Regions from separate parts of the Paenibacillus sp. GQ49 genome, predicted to be linked through region 1. Evidence: riboswitches for the same ligand, from Rfam matches in the RefSeq annotation. Region 1 holds a riboswitch; the other holds the start of a gene.
The links. A riboswitch is a leader RNA that binds a small molecule or an ion and turns the genes downstream of it on or off. The one in region 1 is predicted to bind S-adenosylmethionine.

Region 2: it holds a riboswitch for S-adenosylmethionine, as region 1 does, so the genes downstream of both, AC6CIF_RS26525 (methionine ABC transporter ATP-binding protein) here and mmuP (S-methylmethionine permease) in region 1, are expected to answer to the same signal.

What each region holds. Positions count from the first base shown of each region.
Region 1 is NZ_JCAXEL010000007.1:230,467-235,726, reverse strand. It holds gene AC6CIF_RS15285 (spore germination protein) at 1-1,096, shown strand, start outside; gene AC6CIF_RS15280 (GerAB/ArcD/ProY family transporter) at 1,131-2,231, shown strand; gene AC6CIF_RS15275 (Ger(x)C family spore germination protein) at 2,228-3,430, shown strand; SAM riboswitch class I at 3,501-3,602, shown strand; gene mmuP (S-methylmethionine permease) at 3,695-5,107, shown strand; gene mmuM (homocysteine S-methyltransferase) at 5,085-5,260, shown strand, end outside.
Region 2 is NZ_JCAXEL010000021.1:87,378-92,637, reverse strand. It holds gene AC6CIF_RS26535 (MetQ/NlpA family ABC transporter substrate-binding protein) at 1-270, opposite strand, end outside; gene AC6CIF_RS26530 (methionine ABC transporter permease) at 346-1,005, opposite strand; gene AC6CIF_RS26525 (methionine ABC transporter ATP-binding protein) at 1,006-2,040, opposite strand; SAM riboswitch class I at 2,167-2,308, opposite strand; gene AC6CIF_RS26520 (Cthe_2314 family HEPN domain-containing protein) at 2,445-3,161, opposite strand; gene AC6CIF_RS26515 (COX15/CtaA family protein) at 3,327-4,265, opposite strand; gene AC6CIF_RS26510 (thioredoxin family protein) at 4,765-5,109, opposite strand; gene AC6CIF_RS26505 (DUF2515 family protein) at 5,252-5,260, shown strand, end outside.

The DNA of each region.
Region 1 (5,260 bases):
GATCAAAACACGTGGTGTGAATGAACCGGTGTCAGAGGGGTTGCTCCGTGGCCCCCGGATTGGTTTTACAGAACAGTTAAGTGATAACACAGGTATTTTACGTCGGTATGGTAGTGATCAGAGCCTCTTTATTCAGAAGTATGAAGTGGGTTCACGGATCAAGAAAGATTTGGCTGTTGCCTATATTCAGGATATTGCTGATCCAAATCTCGTTGCTGAAGTATGCAAGCGGATCGAAGAGATGGATATGGATTCGATGTTGGAATCAGGTTATGTGGAACAACTCATCGAAGACAGTACCCTGAGTCCTTTTCAACAGGTACTAAATACGGAAAGACCTGACCGGGTAATGGGCGCCCTTCTGGAAGGCCGAGTGGCTATTTTATTGGATGGGACGCCATTTGTCTTAATTGTGCCAGTGACGTTTAGCATGTTACTCCAATCTCCCGAGGATTACTATGAACGATGGATTCCTGGAACATTCCTGCGAATGCTGCGTTTTATGGCCGCGATGCTGGCCTTGCTCGCTCCTGCGCTCTATATCTCGTTTATCTCGTTCCATCCGGGTCTTATTCCAACCAAGCTGGTATTGACGATCATTGAAACGCGGACGGGCGTGCCGTTTCCTTCAATCATCGAAGTACTGATCATGGAACTTTCGATCGAGATATTGAGGGAGGCTGGCATTCGTTTACCTAAGCCGATTGCACCCTCGCTGGGTATCGTTGGAGGTCTGATTATCGGCCAGGCGGCCGTACAGGCAGGAATTATAAGCCAATTCCTGGTCATCGTTGTTGCGATTACCGCCATATCCTCTTTTACGATCCCTGTCTATAGTGCCGGCATCACACTGCGAATTCTGCGATTTGCTGCCATGTTTAGCGCGGCTGTACTCGGATTGTTTGGCGTGGTTATGTTCTTTCTGCTTGTGTGTACGCATCTGGCACGACTTTCAAGCTTTGGCGTACCTTATGTGGCACCAGCGGTTCCTTATCACATTAATGAATGGAAGGACTTCGTTATCCGTGCACCGTTAAATATGATGAGAATGCGTCCCGAGATATCTAGTCCAATAGATAAAGACCGAAAAAGATAAATGAAGTAAATCACGAGGTATGAGGTGGGATGAAGTGAATGGTTCCGAAGGAAATATTAGCACAAGACAGGCCGTCGTAGTTATTGTTAATTACATGCTTGGCGCTGGGATCCTGACACTCCCTCGAACGACGAGTAAAGATGTCGGAACGCCAGATGTCTGGATATCCATCATTCTGTCGGGATTGATTATTACGGGTGTCGGAATTATTCTGGTTACCCTGTGTCGCAGATTTCCGGAGAAAACAGTGTTCCAGTTCACCCGTGAGATTACGGGGAGCTGGATTGCTTACATACTGGGATTCGCCATGATTATGTATTTTATGGTGATTGCCGCTTTCGAAATCAGGGTCATGGCTGAAGTGACAGGCATGTATTTGCTTGAGCGCACACCAACATGGGCCATCGTGATGGTCTTTATGTGGATCGGCATATATTTGATCTCAGGCGGACTCACTGTCATTGTGCGCGTTTTTGAGATTATTTTGCCAATTACACTGATTATATTTGTGATTGAAATCTTGCTTAGTAATCAGTTATTTGAGATTGGCAATCTGAGACCCGTACTTGGCGAGGGTATTATGCCTGTTTTTAAAGGATTGAAGCCTTCGCTGCTGGCTTACACGGGGTATGAGGTCATGTTTGTCATAACTGCTTATATGAAAAATCCAAAAAAGAGTAACTTAGCGATGAGCTGGGGCATGTTTATATCCACGCTGATTTACCTAATTACGGTCGTGATGGTTATAGGTAGTCTTTCCCTCGACGGAATCAAAACACGGACTTGGCCAACGTTGGATTTGGTGAGAAGTTTCGAGATTCAAGGTTTGATCTTTGAGCGTTTCGAATCCTTACTATTGGTCATCTGGATTATGCAGATCTTTGCGAGCTTCACGATCACACACTATTGTGCTTCGGTAGGTATTCGGGATTTGTTTCGTACAAAGAAAATCAAAGTCATTATGTATGCTCTTCTGCCGTTGATATATTTGACGGCATTGATGCCGAAAACTGTGGAGGAAACCTTTGCACTGGGTGATATGTTGGGCAACTCATCCGTGCTTTTATTTGCCACTTTACCACTGTTGCTCCTGATAATAAGTCTGATTCGCAAAAAAGGAGGCAAGCATGCATGATTACATTCCGTATGTTGTTACGCTTAGCCGCTGTATTATGCATTCTCTTAACCATATCCGGATGTTGGAGCAGTCGGGAGATAGAGGATCTAAGTGTCTACGTTGGCCTTGGGATCGATATCGGCAAAGAGACGGAATTTGAGAAAAACATTGCTAATCAGGGAGGAGGGTATTCCAAGCAGAACAATGTGACAGCCACGGTACAGATTGCTCCCGGTAAATCCAGCAGTCAGAAGAGCCAACAATCCGGTTCACCTGCTTCTGGTAAAACGTCCTACTCCAATGAACAGCTTACCGGAGATTCCTTGCTGCAAATCTTTCGTCAGTTTGCACTGAGGCGAGATCATCCGCTCATCGGGCATCATCTGAAGGTTATCGTTGTGTCCAAGGATATCGCCAAAAAGTATGGTCTGGACCAGCTGCTGGATTTTGTACTTCGGGATAATGATATTCGTCCTAACTGTCTGGTGCTGATTAGCCATCATCGTGCTATTGATGTACTGACTTCAAATGATCCTTCCCAGATTCCAGCATTTTATCTTACAGGAATTACCGGTAATTCGTACTTGTCCAATAAAATCCTGGACCCCGTTCTACTCTCCAAATTAGATGCACAAATGCAATCCGGTTCCAGCTTTCTGCTCCAAAATGTACTGAACTTCAACGGAGAGGACAAATTCTCCGGTGCCAGTATCTTTGATGGGAAAACGACCAAATTCATCGGTGAACTCAGCCAAACGGATCTAGAAGGGCTATCGTGGATCAGACCTAAAGAAAAAGGAGGCATCTTGAAGACATATAATAAAGCAGGATTCACTGTTGTATATGAAATGAAGAAGAAAAAAACAAAAATAATTCCAAAAGTGGTTGGCGATGATATTTCATTCCATGTAAAGGTCGAATCCGAAGGCTGGTTGATGGAAGATTGGCGTTCGCCCGAAAGAGAGGAAAAAGGGGATTATCTTAAAGAACTAGAAAAAGAATTTGCTGAACTGGCCGAACAACAGATTCGCCAAGTGTTATACAAACTGCAGCATACCTATAAAGTAGATGTTGCGGATTTTCGGGATAGCTTGCGTATCAAGGAACCCAAAACATGGAAAAAGGTCAAAGACGATTGGGATAAAATTTTTAGTACCGTGCCGATCACGTATGAGGTAAAGACCACCATCACCAATCCGGGGTCTTCCACTCAATAGCGAGGTGTGCCATTTATGATTTAAATGTTGACACATTCATGATAGATCGCTATATTAGTAAAAAATCATTTTCTTATCCAGAGAGGTGGAGGGACTGGCCCTTAGAAACCTCAGCAACAGATCTGAAGGATACTGTGCTAATTCCAGCGGGTGAAAGCCTGATAGATAGGAGCGTTTGTTTTTATTTGTCAGTAACGGCGCACTCTTTAGGCAGAGTGGGTCTTTTTTGTTTTTTCTGGATGAAGAAGTAGGGGAGCAGCAGGTATGGAGAACAACAACGACAAAGGGCATTTTCAGCGGAAAATGCAGGCACGGCATGTGGTCATGCTCTCTCTCGGAGGAGTCATTGGAACGGGATTATTCCTCAGCTCAGGTTACACCATTCAGCAGGCGGGACCACTGGGAACCATTCTGTCCTATCTGATTGGAGCCATCGTTGTATATCTGGTGATGCTCTGTCTTGGTGAACTGTCTGTTCATATGCCAGAGACGGGAGCATTTCATAGTTATGCAGCCAAATATATCGGACCGGCAACAGGCTACACGGTGGCTTGGTTATACTGGTTAACCTGGACTGTTGCGCTTGGCTCCGAATTCACAGCCGCCGGATTGCTGATGCAGCGCTGGTTCCCATCGGTGAACGTATGGATATGGAGCGCGCTCTTTGCACTGATGATCTTTCTGTTTAACGCTCTAACGGTGAAATTATTTGCGGAATCCGAGTTCTGGTTCTCATCTGTAAAAGTAGTGACTATCGTAATCTTCATTATTATCGGTGGCGCAGCCATGTTTGGGTTCATTCCCATGGCGGATTCTGAACCGGCTCCATTTCTATCGAATATTACCGCATCCGGGTGGTTCCCTCATGGGGCTACAGCGATATTGATGACCATGCTTGCTGTAAACTTTGCCTTCTCAGGCACCGAGTTAATCGGCATTGCCGCCGGTGAGACGGAGAACCCGGAAAAGACGATACCAAAGGCTATTCATACAACGCTGTGGCGTTTGGTTATTTTCTTCATCGGAACGATTATTATCTTGTCGGCCTTGCTGCCCATGTCGGATGCCAGTGTACTGGAAAGTCCGTTTGTAGCGGTAATGGAGCGGGTGGGTGTACCCTATGCAGCAGACATTATGAACTTTGTTATTCTGACGGCGATTCTCTCTGCTGCCAATTCAGGCCTGTATGCATCTTCACGGATGCTCTGGTCTCTGGCTGACAAAAGAACGATCTCTCCGTGGTTTGCCAAATTGACCAAAAGCGGGGTACCCCTGAATGCACTTCTGATTAGTATGGTGGGTGGTGCGCTGGCATTGCTGTCCAGTATTATTGCGCCAGGTACGGTGTATATTACGCTGGTTTCCATTTCAGGTCTGGCTGTCGTTGCAGTATGGATGAGTATCAGTGCCTCCCAATACATGTTCCGCAGACAATATATCCGGGAAGGACATGCGGTCAAAGATCTGGTCTACCGCACACCACTATATCCGGTGGTACCAATTGTTTCATTTATATTATGCCTGGCTTCATGCATAGGTATTGCCTTTGACCCGACACAGCGAATTGCACTGTATTGTGGGGTTCCGTTTATCGCAGTGTGTTACGCTGCTTATTATCTGACAGAACGTGTGAATAAGAAAAGAGGACAAGTACATGACGCAAGCACAACAGACTAACCCCATAGAACAGATCCTGCGTGAACATCCGGTCATGATTCTGGATGGAGCGTTGGCAACGGAACTCGAACAGCATGGATGTGATCTGGATGATCCACTATGGTCTGCTCGTGTGTTGCTTGAGAATCCGGATGTTATTGTTCAGGTCCATGC
Region 2 (5,260 bases), on a different contig from region 1:
ATCCAATTTTTTATCAGCAAGTTGCTGATTGGGTTGTACATAGTCATTGAACGTAACGACTTGCAAACGAATACCTTGTGCTTCCAGTTCAGGCTTGATGCTTTCCAGAATCTCTGCATGTGGTGTAGGTGAAGCTCCAACTTTCAATTCAACTGTACGTGGTGCACCTGCTGAATTGTCTGCGCCGCTATCGGCGTCCTTGTTGTTTCCGCAAGCTGCGAGAACCGCAATCAACATAAGACTAAGTAAAGCAAAAGACCATTTTTTCATGTGTAAAACCCCTTCTCTAATCATTTTTGTCATGTGGCGTCCGCATTATTGCATAACCATCATGTTATCTATGTGTTATTTCCTGGTGAAAAATGTAACCAAGCGATCTCCAGCCATCTGGAGAATTTGCACTAGAATGATCATCGACACTACGGATATGATCATGATTTCATTTTGATAACGATAATACCCATAGTTGATTGCCAACGTTCCTAGACCTCCACCACCAACCATACCCGCCATCGCCGTGTAAGAGACAAGCGTAACGATGGTAATGGTTATCCCAGCAACCAAACCAGGTAACGCTTCAGGCAGTAATACCCGTCTTACAATCTGTCCGGTCGATGCACCCATCGACTGTGCCGCTTCAATGACACCCCGATCAACTTCTCGCAATGTCGTCTCCACCAATCGAGCAAAGTAAGGAGCTGCTGAAATAACTAAAGGTGGTATAACACCTAACACTCCTGTAGCTGTACCGACGAGTGAACGAGTGAATGGAATAAGAGCAACAATCAATATGATAAATGGGACTGAGCGCAAAATATTCACAATCAAGGACAATATAATGTACACCGTCCGTGATTTGATCGAAGCAGATCGAGCTGTCATGAACAGCAGTACTCCGAGCGGTAAACCAAAAATTACGGTGAACAAGCCTGATACACCCAAAATTTGCAGTGTCTCTATGGAAGCTTTACCAACCTCTTCCCAACGTACGGTTGAAAAATCCATCTAACGAAGCACCTCCACATCAAGTCCCTCAGCGGTTAGTTCTGATATCGTCCGATCAATCGCATTTGAATCACCCTCGAACCGAACGGTCAGCTGTCCATAAGGAACCTGTTTGATCGTAGAGATTGTACCTTGCAGGATGGCAAAATCCACTCCCGTTTTACGTACCGTTCTGGACAAAATCGCTTCATATGTTTTGTTACCCAGAAAAGATATCTTCACAAGTTTGGAAGCAACACCTGCCTGCAATTCAACGCCTGCATTCGCCAGAGCGGTCTCTTCCAGAGCAAGTCCAGCTTCATGGTCACGCATCATGAAGTCCCGCGTAATCGCATGTTGCGGCTTCAGGAACACGTCTGTTACAGGTCCCTGTTCCACAATGCCACCTTGATGAATGACAGCCACCTTGTCACAGATGTTCTGAATGACATGCATCTCATGTGTAATCAGTACAATCGTGAGGTTGTACTTTTCATTAATGTCGAGTAATAACTTCAGGATTGAATTTGTCGTCTGCGGATCAAGTGCCGAAGTAGCCTCATCACAGAGAAGTACATTCGGATCACTTGCAAGTGCTCTTGCAATCCCTACACGTTGTTTCTGGCCACCTGATAATTGAGCCGGATATTTGCTGCTATGGTGCTCCAGACCAACCAGTGCCAGCATTTCCTTCACTTTGCGATCAATGGCTTCCTTGGGTGTATTCACAAGTTTTAGTGGAAAAGCTACATTGTCATATACCGTTGCCGAGGATAACAGATTAAAGTGTTGAAAAATCATCCCGATTTTGCGTCTCTGTTGCTGCAATTCGGTTTTGCTCAGTTCAGTCAGGTTGATTCCGTCAACCCATACTTCACCCTCCGTAGGCCGTTCCAGCAAATTAATACAGCGAATCAATGTGCTTTTGCCCGCTCCGGAATGGCCAATCACTCCGTAGATTTCGCCCTTTTGGATGCTCAAATTCAGCTCGGACAACGCTGTTGTAGATTTTGCCCCTTTGCCGTACGTTTTCGTTAAACCTTTTAATTCAATCAATCGCACTTGCCCCTTTCCAACCACCTACATGTATCTTTACCCGATCTAAAGGAAAACTCCCCTTAAAGTACAAAAAAAGAGCCCTTTGCAGATACAAAGAGGGCTCTTCACGTGAAAGAATATACCTTCTCATCTGCCAAAATCGTGTCTCGCACCATTTTGTAGGAATTAGCACCTAACATCTATAACGAATGATACATGTATCATGTCGTTACAAATCGGTTGCCGGGCTTCATCGGGCCTGTCCCTCCGCCGCTCTCGATAAGAAATATGTTGTTGTAGGATTTTATAAGTTCATGTAGTTTATGCTTTATAATGTGAACGTAACTTTTGAAATATCAGTTCAATCTTTGTCACTGTAACATTCTGATTGAAACTCAGTATATTCCAAGTATTCCGATTTGTCAAAGGGAATTATTTCTTTTCCATATTTTGTTGATATAACGATAAGAGGCTGTTAACGTTTCACAGACCATATCCACGCCCTGACGCATTTCCTGCACATGCTGATTCAGATCCTCCAATTTCACTTTACCTTGCAAGGTCTGGTGTAACTGCCACAGGTCATCGTGCATTTCTGAGTTCATGTAGTGAATTTCCATATTACGTCGCTTGCGCAGCTTGCTCATCGGTTCACGATAAGAGTCCTTGATCTGTATTAATTGCAACGCAAGATCATGATGCTCCCTCGCATAATCGAACTGCCTTAACACCGTAAAATAAGAAAAATGCGCTTTGGTATTGGAAGTATTCAGCTGGAATATTTCATTTAATACCGTGCCCACTTTATCCAGAATGGCAAAGCAGCGGATAAAACCATCTTTGTAGAAATAAATATATCGGGCATACTCGGCTTTTTCAGTCGGCGTCATATCGTCCGTTGAACCTGCAACGACCTTTTTGCGAAAATGAGCAGCGGCGAAACAGCTTTGCTCCAGTTCATCCAGTGAGGAGATGAGTCCCTGCGTCCACACATACAGCTTCCGATAGTCATGCGTGGGATCATGGTCCACATGCATTTGTCGCTGAAATAGCTCAAGCGTATGCGCCATTGCGTCCATCGCTGCCTTCAATTTACCTTCGTTTATACGTGGCTTTTCCCCCAACAACGTTCGCAGCATATCTAACCTCCTCTTTTCCAAATCAACAAGAATTCTTCACCGTAAACGTAACACATCATTCATTCCGTGTAATTGCTGCTTGCCATAGGTTGCCCTGATCCCCCTGACATCAAACAAAGTCCACCTGTCCAATGATGTACATCACTGGATGGTGGACTTTCATATTTAAAAACGATTAGCCGGGCGATGCAGCTTGTACACCAGGAAACTCATATACGTTAAGACTCCGAACAATATGGCGATATCCAGCATATGAGCAAGAGCTACGAACATGTATACTTCCGGACGGTTCATTGTCACCATCATGAAAATACCAATGACTACTTGCATCAGAATAAGAACAACGGATACCACACCAATAGTACGCATTTCCTTGTTGTCCGGATGATTACGGTAAGCGAAGTGACCCAGAATTGCAATAACAATCACGAGCGACGCAGCTGCTGCACGGTGAGCAAAAGCAACCGCTACCCCACCTGAAAGCTCAGGAATAATCTGCCCGTTACAGAGCGGGAATCCGGAACATCCGCCTGCAGAATCCGTGTGGCTCACAAATGCACCCGTGTATACCACGAGATATGTGTAAATGGTGGAGAACCAGACCAGATTCCTGAATCTTTTAGTGACCCGAGGGTATTTATTCAGGCGCTCCAATCCGCCATCTTTGGCCTCCTGCCTTATGCCTAAGGCCATCATTAGGGAACTGGCAAAAGCAATCAGTGCAAAGCCGAAATGCAGTGCCATGACTGCTGAAGATTGGGAGAAGACGACGGCAAAAGCCCCCATGATTCCCTGGACGATAACAAATACCAGAGTTAAGAAAGAAAACAATTGCAGGTCACGGCGTGACTTGCCAAACCGCAGAAAAGCCACAAACGAGGCAATGGACAACAGTCCAGCCAGTGCACTTACAGCGCGATGGGAATATTCAATGAGTGAAGCCACAGTATGTGCGGGAACGAGTTTTCCGTTACATAAAGGCCATTCCGTTCCGCAGCCAAGGCCCGATTCCGTTTTGGTTACAATGCCTCCACCAAAAGTGGCCAGAAACATGACAAGACAGGTTAATACGGTTAACCATTTAAACAAAGTTAAGTGTTTCAATTTTTTCTCACCCGCTGTTGGTTTAAGATGGCGAAGAATATTCTCCGCTTGTTTCGGTACTTTGACACTTATTTCACAACTAAATTCATTATACCGGATAAAATGTTCATTGACGTCGCGCTTTGTGACAAAATGTTAACGTCTGGTGAAATAATGACCCGCAGGTCATTGGGGTTATGTAATTGAAGGATATGCCAGTTGAATTGTGTCTTAAACACACAAACGCCATTTCCCTATTTCAAGAGAAATGGCGTTCTTTGTATTATACCCTTTTACAACATGAACCTGTCATACTTTTATATAAGTTCGATGAAACATTTACACAATAACGGAGAGGACAGAAATAGCCTGAAGAAGCGAAGCGTTCGCCTTTATCCCCGGATTTCCCCTTTTTAAAAGGGATCAAAGAAATCTGGGGATAACAGCGATCAAAAGGTTATTCTGTCATCGGAGTGTCTGTGTGTCTGTGTAAATATTCATTAGTTGAACTTATATAACATCATTTATGGATCGTGTTGTACACCTCAACTGCGCGATTCAGGAACTGCTCAATCTCTTCTCTCGACTTGCGCAGCTTGTTCACATACCGTACCAGTTCGCGGCCATCTGTATACGCCACAAAGCTTGGAATGCCAAGAATATTCTGCTCTTCACTAACGGTTCCAACCTGATCCACGTCAACCTCAATCAAGGTCAGTTCACGTACATATTTCTCTTCAACCTCAGGCATAAACGGATCGATGTATTTGCAGTCACCACACCAGTCTGCCTTGAATACGGCAATCGTCAAACGTGGGGATTGGATGGCTACATCAAAAGCCGGTTTGGAAGTAATCTGTTCCATTCGGTTCATCTCCCTTTCTGTACCTTGTCTTACCCTAAGTGAAGCAAATTGGCGAGTGGAAGTCAAATAATCAGCGCATACTTAGAATAAACCACATGGTCTGTGAAATTAAACCCAGAACATCATGAAAGGATGTCACATCATGACTTCC